DNA from 3 places in the Ferdinandcohnia sp. GQ5 genome. Region 2 is predicted to be linked to each of the others. Evidence: riboswitches for the same ligand, from Rfam matches in the RefSeq annotation. Region 2 holds a riboswitch; each other region holds the start of a gene.
What was found. Region 2 has a riboswitch for cyclic di-GMP ahead of AC6CHV_RS07780 (EAL domain-containing protein). Riboswitches for the same ligand answer to the same signal wherever they lie in the genome.
Positions count from the first base shown of each region.

Region 1 (3,199 bases), on a different contig from region 2:
TAACCACAGATGTTTATGTTTTGTTCTTGTAATTAAATACGCTGTCGGATATGCAACTAATAGAGTTACAGCTGTAATTAAAAACGCATACCAAAAAGAGCTCAGCGTCATTTTTAAGTAAACGGGTGTGAAGAATGTTTTATAGTTTACTAAAGATAAATTTCCCTCAATATCAAAAAAAGAATAATAGACAACAAGTGTAACCGGAGCGATAACAAATATGAGAATCCATAATGCATAAGGGATAAAAACAAGATTACGTGTTACCTTATTTTCCATGGCTTTCCCCGTCCACGTATGCCTCTAAACGACGATCATATTCTTCTTCTGTTTCACCAAGACGCATAACGTGTATTGCCTCTGGGTCAAAATAAAGTCCAATTTCTTCGCCAACTTTAGCCTTCTTAGTTGAATGAACAAGCCACTCATTTCCATCCTTATCCAAACCGCAAATTTCATAATGTACTCCTCTAAATAACTGGGAATCCACTACAACTTGTAGTTTTCCTTTTTCAACAGAAGTAATTTCTAAATCTTCTGGACGGATGACAATTTCGACTAATTCATTGTCTGAAAAACCTTGGTCAACGCATTCAAATGTCTTTCCGACGAATTCTACGAGAAAGTCTCGATGCATTTTTCCTTTTACGATATTAGATTCACCGATAAAATCAGCAACAAAACGATTGATTGGTTCATCGTATATATCAATTGGGGTACCACTTTGTTGAATTTTTCCTTCATTAAGTACAAATATCTCATCAGACATGGCAAGAGCTTCTTCTTGGTCATGGGTAACGAAGATAAAAGTAATACCAAGCCGCTTCTGAAGGTCGCGAAGCTCGTATTGCATTTCGGTACGAAGCTTCAAATCGAGAGCGGATAATGGTTCATCCAATAAGATAATCTCGGGTTCATTAACAATTGCACGTGCAATCGCAACACGCTGTCTCTGACCACCTGACATTTCTTGAATTTCACGATTTTCATAGCCTGCAAGATTAACAAAGCTTAAAGCTTCTTTTACCTTTTTATCTATTTCAGATTGCTTCAATTTCTTTATACGTAACCCAAAAGCAATATTTTCAAATACATTAAGATGTGGAAACAGGGCGTAATCCTGAAACACTGTATTTACTTGACGTTTATTTGCAGGTGTCGTATTTACTTTTTTACCATTAAAATAAACCTCACCACTTGATGGTTCAATAAATCCTGCGATTAACCGAAGTATCGTGGTTTTTCCACACCCAGATGGACCGAGAAGAGTATAAAATTTTCCTCTTTCTATTTCAAAGCTAACATTGTCGAGAACAGCTGGATCATTGTCATACTGCTTTGTGACATTTTTAAATTGGATAATAGGTATACTGTTCATAGCAACCCCCTTCTTTCTATTAATAGAGATAAGATTCATAACGTAATCCGGCATAATTATACACGAATCGGCAAAAAAAACAATAATAATTATAATTGTCAAGTCAGAAAACTAGGGAAGACTATTTTCTTATTGAAACAAGAGAAGTGTATAGGGCATTTGGGATAGGAAAATTTTCCCGTTTTTAGCAAAAGATTATAACGATTTCATTGACCAAAGAGGAAAATAGAAATATAATTATAGTACTATTTAAAATACTCTTTCTTTAATGAGTTAATTGGATAAAGTAAGGGCAAATTCATTGAAAGATGAAGACGCAAAACTATAGGGGCTAAAGTTCACTAGTGTTCAAAATGGAAGATAAAAAGGACCGAGAAGTTCAAGGCGGCGTAGCTTTTTTGTACCAGAGCGTATGTAATTATACGTGAGGAACGTAGAAGTAAGCCAACCCAGAAATTCTATGTGTCATTTTTACCTGAGTTTTGGAACATCCTCATTTTGGACATGCCAGCCAGTTACCGAGTACAGCTCGTATCGAAAGAACGTAGATTAATCGGTATATGATTAGTCTTTTTTTATACCAATTTATTAACAATATGTTGCTACTATATTACTAGATTTTTGGAATTGGAACATTTCAAACGAATTTTGGAACATCCTCTAAAAAAATTTGGAAGTGATTACATGGAGAAAACAATCCAGAATCTTAACTTGCTAAAAAAATTAAGCGAACTAATTGAGATGATTGGTTCTGAGAAGACTCTAATTTCTGACGAGGTTCGTACTTTACTTAATCAAACATGTCAGGAAAAAGAAGAACAAGAGATTACCAGTACCCTTTTAAATCAACTCCAAGAAATAAACGAACAAATGGAAAACATGCATTGGATGAATAAGCATTACCGAATCCTACATGATTTCGCACAAGTCTGCAGTAAAACATTAAATGAATCCGTCCTTCTCCAAAAGTCTTATGAAATGGTTTCACGTGTTATGCCTACTGATGCATTTTATATTGCATTGCATAATCCTGGTGACAAATATATTCATTTAGTCTTTATTATGGATAATGGCGAACCAGCTCCTCCAAGTACCGTAGACTTTGGCGAAAACTACACATCAAAAGTCATCAAAACAAGGGAAATCGTCCACCTCAAACATCAAAACCAGAACATTGAATATGATACGAAAATGGGTGAGGGGGACGAGGACACAAGCTCCTGTCTTTTTGTACCCGTTGTCATTGATGACCAGGTCAAAGGTGTCATCTCAACTCAGAGCTTTAAAGATTTTGCTTATCGGAAAGAGCATGAGGAACTACTACAAATGATCGGAGCGCAAGTGATCAACTCGATTGAAACAGCAAGATTATATGAAAAAATTTACACAATGTCTCGTACGGATGAATTAACAGGTTTAAAAAACCACCGTGCCTTCCATGAGGATTTAGCACAACTGATCAAAAATGAGAATGATGAAATAACAGTTATGATGATAGACTCTGATGATTTAAAACAGGTCAATGATCGCTTTGGGCACGATGCTGGTGACCTATATTTACAGGTACTAGCATACGGAATGAAAACGGTATGTAATGAAAAGTTTGAGGGGTATCGTTATGCCGGAGATGAATTCATGATTCTGATTAAAAATAGCAGTGACACGTGTGTAAAGGAAATTTACGCAACATTAAATGAGTATTATAATGAAAATCCAATCATCATGGAGAATGAAAAAATCATTGTTTCGATCAGTACGGGTGTCGGGATATATCCACACCATGGAACGACCGTAGATTCTTTAAAAAAGGCAGCCGACCAA
Region 1 covers NZ_JCAXEW010000012.1:40,094-43,292, forward strand. The annotation lists gene AC6CHV_RS15400 (ABC transporter permease subunit) at 1-279, opposite strand, end outside; gene AC6CHV_RS15405 (polyamine ABC transporter ATP-binding protein) at 269-1,378, opposite strand; cyclic di-GMP riboswitch class I at 1,660-1,723, shown strand; gene AC6CHV_RS15410 (diguanylate cyclase domain-containing protein) at 2,063-3,199, shown strand, end outside.
Region 1: linked by a shared signal. The riboswitch ahead of AC6CHV_RS15410 (diguanylate cyclase domain-containing protein) and the one ahead of AC6CHV_RS07780 (EAL domain-containing protein) in region 2 are both predicted to bind cyclic di-GMP.

Region 2 (3,199 bases):
AATATTAAAAACAATTTCAAGTGATTCCCAAAACATGAAATATAATAAAACAAGTATATTCAATGCAATGATGATGAAAGTTGAAAAGGTTAATCGAACTAGTCTATCAAAGTGAATTAAGGGAATCAAAGGCCATATAAAAACAGGCTGAAATTGATGAACTACAAGAAAAACAAACGGGGCATTTTTTTAAAGATGGAAATTATGATATCAACTACTTATGGAATAACTTGCACATTACTTTAGATGGATTTTTGGGGATATACTTCTCTGCGTCCTATTCTTCAAAGAAGTCTGATAAGGAGTTTGAGCCCTTCATTACAAGCATTAACGAAGCTATTTGAAAAATAAAGCAACAGCGGTACAATCAATATTCTAAAATTGATGTTGTAGAGGGCTCACACTATTAAATTAACTTATTTTATTTCTTTGTGTTTCTTGAAAATTGTGAAGGGTTACATTTAATCTTTTAATGTCACTAATAGATAAATCAAGGAACTGTACTCCATACGAAACTGATTTACCCTTAATATGATCTTCTCTTCTGATAATTTTACCTTTTAAATCGAATTCTTCACCTTGTAATGTAAAGTTTATTTTCATGATAATATTGTATTTAACCGGAAATTCATAAGAGGAATGAAATTTCAATCCACCAATACTAATATCATCAACAATTCCATTAAACGACTTATTTTTTAATGATTCTAAAGAATTGTTCCCAAAATCTAGAAGAGTAAATGTACTCTCTATTCCAGGCAGTTCAAGTCTACAAGAATCTCTCTTTTCGACCAGTTTGAATTTTTCTACTTTCCCTAGTTGACTTTTCAATGAATTATTATTTTTATGTAAGTTCTCAATTTGTTGGGTTTGCTTTAATAGTCTACGCTCAACTTTAATAAATAAGATTAACAATAAAAACAAAATTATAGTGTGTGATAAAACTATGTAACTCAAGCATATCACCTCATTTATACAATTTTAAGGGCTTTAGGTCTTCCTAAAATAAAGCCCTGACCGTATTTTACACCAATGGATTTTGCAATTGCTAAATCCATTTCAGTTTCAAGTCCTTCAAGTACTAAGTTAATATTATGATTATTAGTGTAATAGAGAATTGTTTTAATTAACTCTTGTTTTTTAGGTTCCCTATACAAGTTCTCAGAAAAATATTTATCTAACTTAATAAAATTAGGATCTAATTCAATAATTGATTTTAGATTAGAGTTTCCCTTTCCCACATCATCAATAGCAAATTTAATACCCTCTGTTTTTAGTATGGCAATATTCTCTCTTAAACTTAAATAATCGGTAATTGTTTCCATTTCACTAATTTCAAAGATGACTTGTTGACTAAAGTAGTTATATTCTGTAATAATTTTCTTAATAAAGGGCAGAAAATTTGGGTTTGTAAGGGTAGATGGAAATACATTCAAAAACAAATATCCGTCCTTTTTTGAAAATCCGGCCGAATGGTAGGTAAATGCAGCTTTATGAATAGACCGCGAATCTAGTTCATAGAGCTGTTTTTCTGTTTTCGCAAGTTTAAAAGTTTCTTCGGGATTTACATAATACGAGGTTCTAAGAAGTCCTTCAAACCCAATCCTTGTCCATGTCTGAATATCAATAATGGGCTGGAAAAAGTGTGAGAATAATTCATTTTTAATCATATTTTTAATCATATTTAGTAATCACTCCTTTCATCTTTTTTATTTTCCTAATAAAAAAGATGACTACACCGAAATAAAACGGGAGTCATCTATTCTCCGCTAATTCGGCAACCCGACTACCCTTGCAAAATCGCTTTAGGCTCGTAGCTTTGCGTCCTTACCTTTCGATAAGTTTGCCTTTATCATTATAGCTTTTAATTAAATAATATTTTTATCCTTTTCATTATAGTTTAAAAAAATATCCCTCACAACGTTTTTTGACAAAATACGACAAAAAACTCACTTGTAACCAACTAAACTAGTTACTAATTTAGTATTAATACAAAATATTGTAAAATTAAAATTAGATAATCTTATTTCTTTACAAGAAAAGTTGCAGTTAAATCCCTTTTCATGTATTTTTATTATAATAAAATATGTAATAAAGGAAGATTATTTTGAGAACATTACAATTAACATTACATGAAGCGATTGAAATATGTAAAGCGCTCGCAAATGAACAACGAATGGAGATGATGCGTTCTCTGACTGGCGGCCCTAAAAATGTAAATGAGCTTTCCGATTTGTTACACATTCCGTTTTCATCTACAGCGGTGAATGTTAGAAAGCTGGAGGAGGCAGGATTAATCACGACTGAGATCGTTCCCGGTCGCGGGAGCCGGAAGGTAAGTTCAAAGCGCTATGACCGTATTATTATTGATCTTGAGGAGAAGGAACCACCAAAGGATGATATTTTAACCTTTGAGCTTGAGATTGGCGAATATGTGCAATGCGATATTGAACCAACCTGTGGCCTGCTCAGCGATAAGGGAATCATCCATATCCTTGATGATCCCCGTTCCTTTTACGAGCCGGAACGGAAAAATGCCCAACTTATATGGTTTCGTTCCGGGTATATTGAGTATCACTTCCCAAATAGGATTCCTTACGGAGCATGGGTCGAAGAGCTGAATTTCTCGGTTGAATTATGTTCGGAGGCTCCTTATCATAATCTAGACTGGCCTTCTGATATCACCTGTTGGATTAACGGAAAGGAAATCGGATGCTGGACAAGCCCTGGAGACTTTGGGGGCGAGAGGGGATTCTTAACTCCGGGGTGGTGGGAAACCCACAACACTCAGTATGGTGTGTTGAAATATTGGAAAATAAACCACGAAGGCAGTTATATAGATGGGGTAAAAATCTCCACCGTGACGATTGATGACCTGAAACTGCAAGAGAAGCCGTACATTTCGCTGCAAATTGGTGTTAAAAAAGATGCCAAAAATTTAGGTGGACTGAATTTGTTTGGCTCCAAGTTTGGAAACTATGAACAAGGATTAATCATGAAAATTCAATATGTTGCGGACTGATTTGCAATAGGAAGAGACTGAAAGGATATTATTCCAATCAGGCTTTTTTTATTTCATAAATTATTATTACAAAAATACTTGATTTATAACAATAAAACATGTAATAATATTTTCAGAAAGTTGAAAGCGTTTTATGTGAAGGTGTTTGCATAGTATAAAGCCTTTCTAAAACGATAG
Region 2 covers NZ_JCAXEW010000005.1:57,841-61,039, reverse strand. The annotation lists gene AC6CHV_RS07785 (PilZ domain-containing protein) at 412-957, opposite strand; gene AC6CHV_RS07780 (EAL domain-containing protein) at 972-1,682, opposite strand; cyclic di-GMP riboswitch class I at 1,774-1,858, opposite strand; gene AC6CHV_RS07775 (ArsR family transcriptional regulator) at 2,108-3,022, shown strand.

Region 3 (3,199 bases), on a different contig from region 2:
TGTTTTTACACACCTTTATAGTCATTACTTTCATAGAAGTCGATTAGTTCAACGTACTTGTTTTTATCTTGGAAATAACGATACGTAAAGTCATTTTCAAATAACACGACATATCGGTCGTTACGGTCCCGAACAAGTAGACTTCTTGAGTCAAATAGGCGAGTATCTACATCTTTATTGCCAATCCATCTTGGGATCCTGTTTCCAAGTGAAGTGAACTCAACAGAGACATTATATTCTCCCTCTAATCGATATTCAAACACATCATATTGAAGTTGGCCAACCGCACCAAGAATGAACTCATCACTTGATTCCTGTCTGAATAATTGAATTGCCCCTTCTTGAACGAGCTGTTCAATACCTTTTCTAAATTGCTTTGCTTTCATTACGTTCTTCACACGTACCTTACGATACATTTCAGGTGGGAACACAGGCAATTCCTGGTAATGCATATCTTCTTTTCCAGCTGTAAGGGTATCGCCGATTTGGTAGACATTTGGATCATAAATCCCTATAATATCGCCAGGATAAGCCTCATCTACTGTTTCACGGCTTGCAGCCATAAACTGCTGGGTTTGATTCAACTTGATTGATTTGCCTGTACGAGTGATGTTGACACTCATTCCACGTTCAAACTTCCCTGAGCAGACGCGAAGGAATGCAATTCGGTCGCGGTGCTTCGTGTTCATGTTTGCTTGGATTTTGAAAATATAGCCTGAGAACGTTTCGTCCTCTGGTGGAATTAAGCCAAGATTTGTTTTACGTGGCTTCGGTTCTGAAGCAAATTGTAAAAATGTATTAAAAAACGTTTCTACACCAAAGTTTGCGAGCGCACTACCAAAGAAGACGGGCGTAAGTTCACCTTTGGCTACACGTTCCACATCAAAATCATTTCCTGCTTCGTCCAATAAAAGTAATTCATCTTGTGTACTTTCATAAATCGGACTATCTGTAATTTCAGGATATTTGCCGTCCTCTAGCTCCTGTAATGAAATGATTTTTTCGTCTTCATTTCCAGTAAAATGTACAAATTGTTTGTTGTAACGGTCAACAATCCCTAAGAATCGTTTCCCCATTCCAACTGGCCAATTCATCGGATAAGACTCAATACCAAGGACCTCTTCAATTTCGGCTAAAAGTTCCAGTGGATCTTTTCCTTCACGGTCAAGCTTATTGATGAATGTAAAAATTGGAATACCTCTCATACGACAAACTTTAAATAGTTTAATCGTTTGTGGCTCGACACCTTTCGTGGAGTCGATGATCATCACAACACTGTCCACAGCTGTTAACGTACGATAAGTGTCCTCACTGAAGTCCTCGTGTCCTGGTGTATCAAGAATATTGACATAAAAGTTTTGGTATGGAAAACTCATCACACTTGACGTAACTGAAATCCCACGTTGCTTTTCAATCTCCATCCAGTCCGACGCAGCAAATTTTCCTGATTTTTTTCCTTTTACCGTACCTGTTTCACGAATTACATTACCAAAATATAATAATTTCTCAGTCATCGTCGTTTTACCGGCATCCGGGTGGGAGATGATGGCAAACGTTCTTCGTTTTTGAACTTCATCTATATAGCTCATGTAAATTATCCTTCCGTTATCACAGATTGTATCTAAAAAAATATATCACAATTAAAAAGGAACTACAACGAGAATTGATTCCAATTCCGCATAGCAAAGGTTCGAAAATAAAGCGATTCTGTGATTTAAATCACAGAATCCTATTTAGGTTCGCACTATACTAAAGATAGAAATAGAAAAAAACTATAATGAGGTGAGAGTTACATGTTTGTAGCATATTTTCTTGTTTTTAGTCTTATTCTAGTTTGTGTCGGTTTTGCAATGCAAATTATGAAAGGTGTAAAAGAAATAGATAACAATTCACTGGATCAATAATGTAGAAAAAGAAAATGGGAGAACTAGTTCAACTAGTATCTCCCATTTTTTCGTCATCAAATAAAGGAACCCTTCCATTCTATAGCAACCCGGCCACCATAGAGTTATCCTCCTTAGGCCCGTGGCTTTGCGTCATTGTCTTTCAACAATTTTGCCTTTTGTATAGTTTGGTTTTTATCAATGATGTATTTATTTCACTGCTTGATTCATACGCTGGTATTTACGTTGGATGCTAATTGGGCTACGGTTTAGTCTTTTCCCAATATCGGAAAACGGAGTACCTGTTGCCACAAGCTCAATCATAGAGTTAATTTCTACTGTAGTCCACGCCCGGTAATTGACCCTCTTTTGCTTTGAACGCTCTCCTTCCACCCAACATGGTTCAGGAACGATTGCATTTTTTTCAATTTTTGAAAAGTCAATTCGGCTTTTGTTCCTCTTTGCCCAATCCCAAAAATCCTCGGGTTTAATAAAGTAAAATTTTCGAGTATTTCGTGTTGCTTTTTTTGTGTACCTTAGTCCATGGTTATCAATCCATAGCTTTACAGACTTTGGATCAATTTTTAATAGAGTTGCCAATTCGTGCATAGTCAATTGACCAGTAAAGGATTTCGTGTTCGAAAGCCCTAATCTTTTAATCTTTAACTCAACTGCCGTTTCCGTCCTACGAAGGTGATTGGCAATGGTAGAGATTTTCATACGGCCTACATTATCCTTCAAAAACTCTATTTCTTCATATGTCCATGTTCTCTTCTTCAAATCAAAAATCCCCTTTTCATTCTTAATAGCACTAAGAATGAAAGGCCTTTTGATGACATACTCTTATCATATCATACTATTGAACTAAAAACACACTGACATTTTTATTTTCACTAGAATTGTCAAGTGCTTTTTATACTTTTATAGTATACAAGTTGAATGTGCATCTTTCCGGATAGTAGCTACTTATTTTTGAAGCATAAGCTTCATCGCATGAATTTGGCCTAAATGGTAGGCAATATGGAAGAGTGCTAGGTTCGTTATTTCACCAAAGGTTTCCAGCCCAAGAAAGGGTTGTTTCAGCCTTTCTTCCAAACGTTCAACAGGAATTTGCTGTATTCTAGTTACCTGATTGGTAAATTGATTTACAAGATCTGTTTTTGAGGGAATATCTCCATTCCAATCTGCAGGACTAGTTCCTTTAGCAAATAGGTTTATGTAATTTTCCGGTAGAGAAGTAGATTTCTTCGGATAACCAAACATGAACTGCTCATTGACCGTAACGAGATGACCTACATGCCAAAGAATTGTATTAT
Region 3 covers NZ_JCAXEW010000003.1:74,295-77,493, reverse strand. The annotation lists gene AC6CHV_RS04650 (peptide chain release factor 3) at 6-1,589, opposite strand; cyclic di-GMP riboswitch class I at 1,985-2,070, opposite strand; gene AC6CHV_RS04645 (DNA-binding protein) at 2,094-2,663, opposite strand; gene AC6CHV_RS04640 (DinB family protein) at 2,850-3,199, opposite strand, start outside.
Region 3: linked by a shared signal. The riboswitch ahead of AC6CHV_RS04650 (peptide chain release factor 3) and the one ahead of AC6CHV_RS07780 (EAL domain-containing protein) in region 2 are both predicted to bind cyclic di-GMP.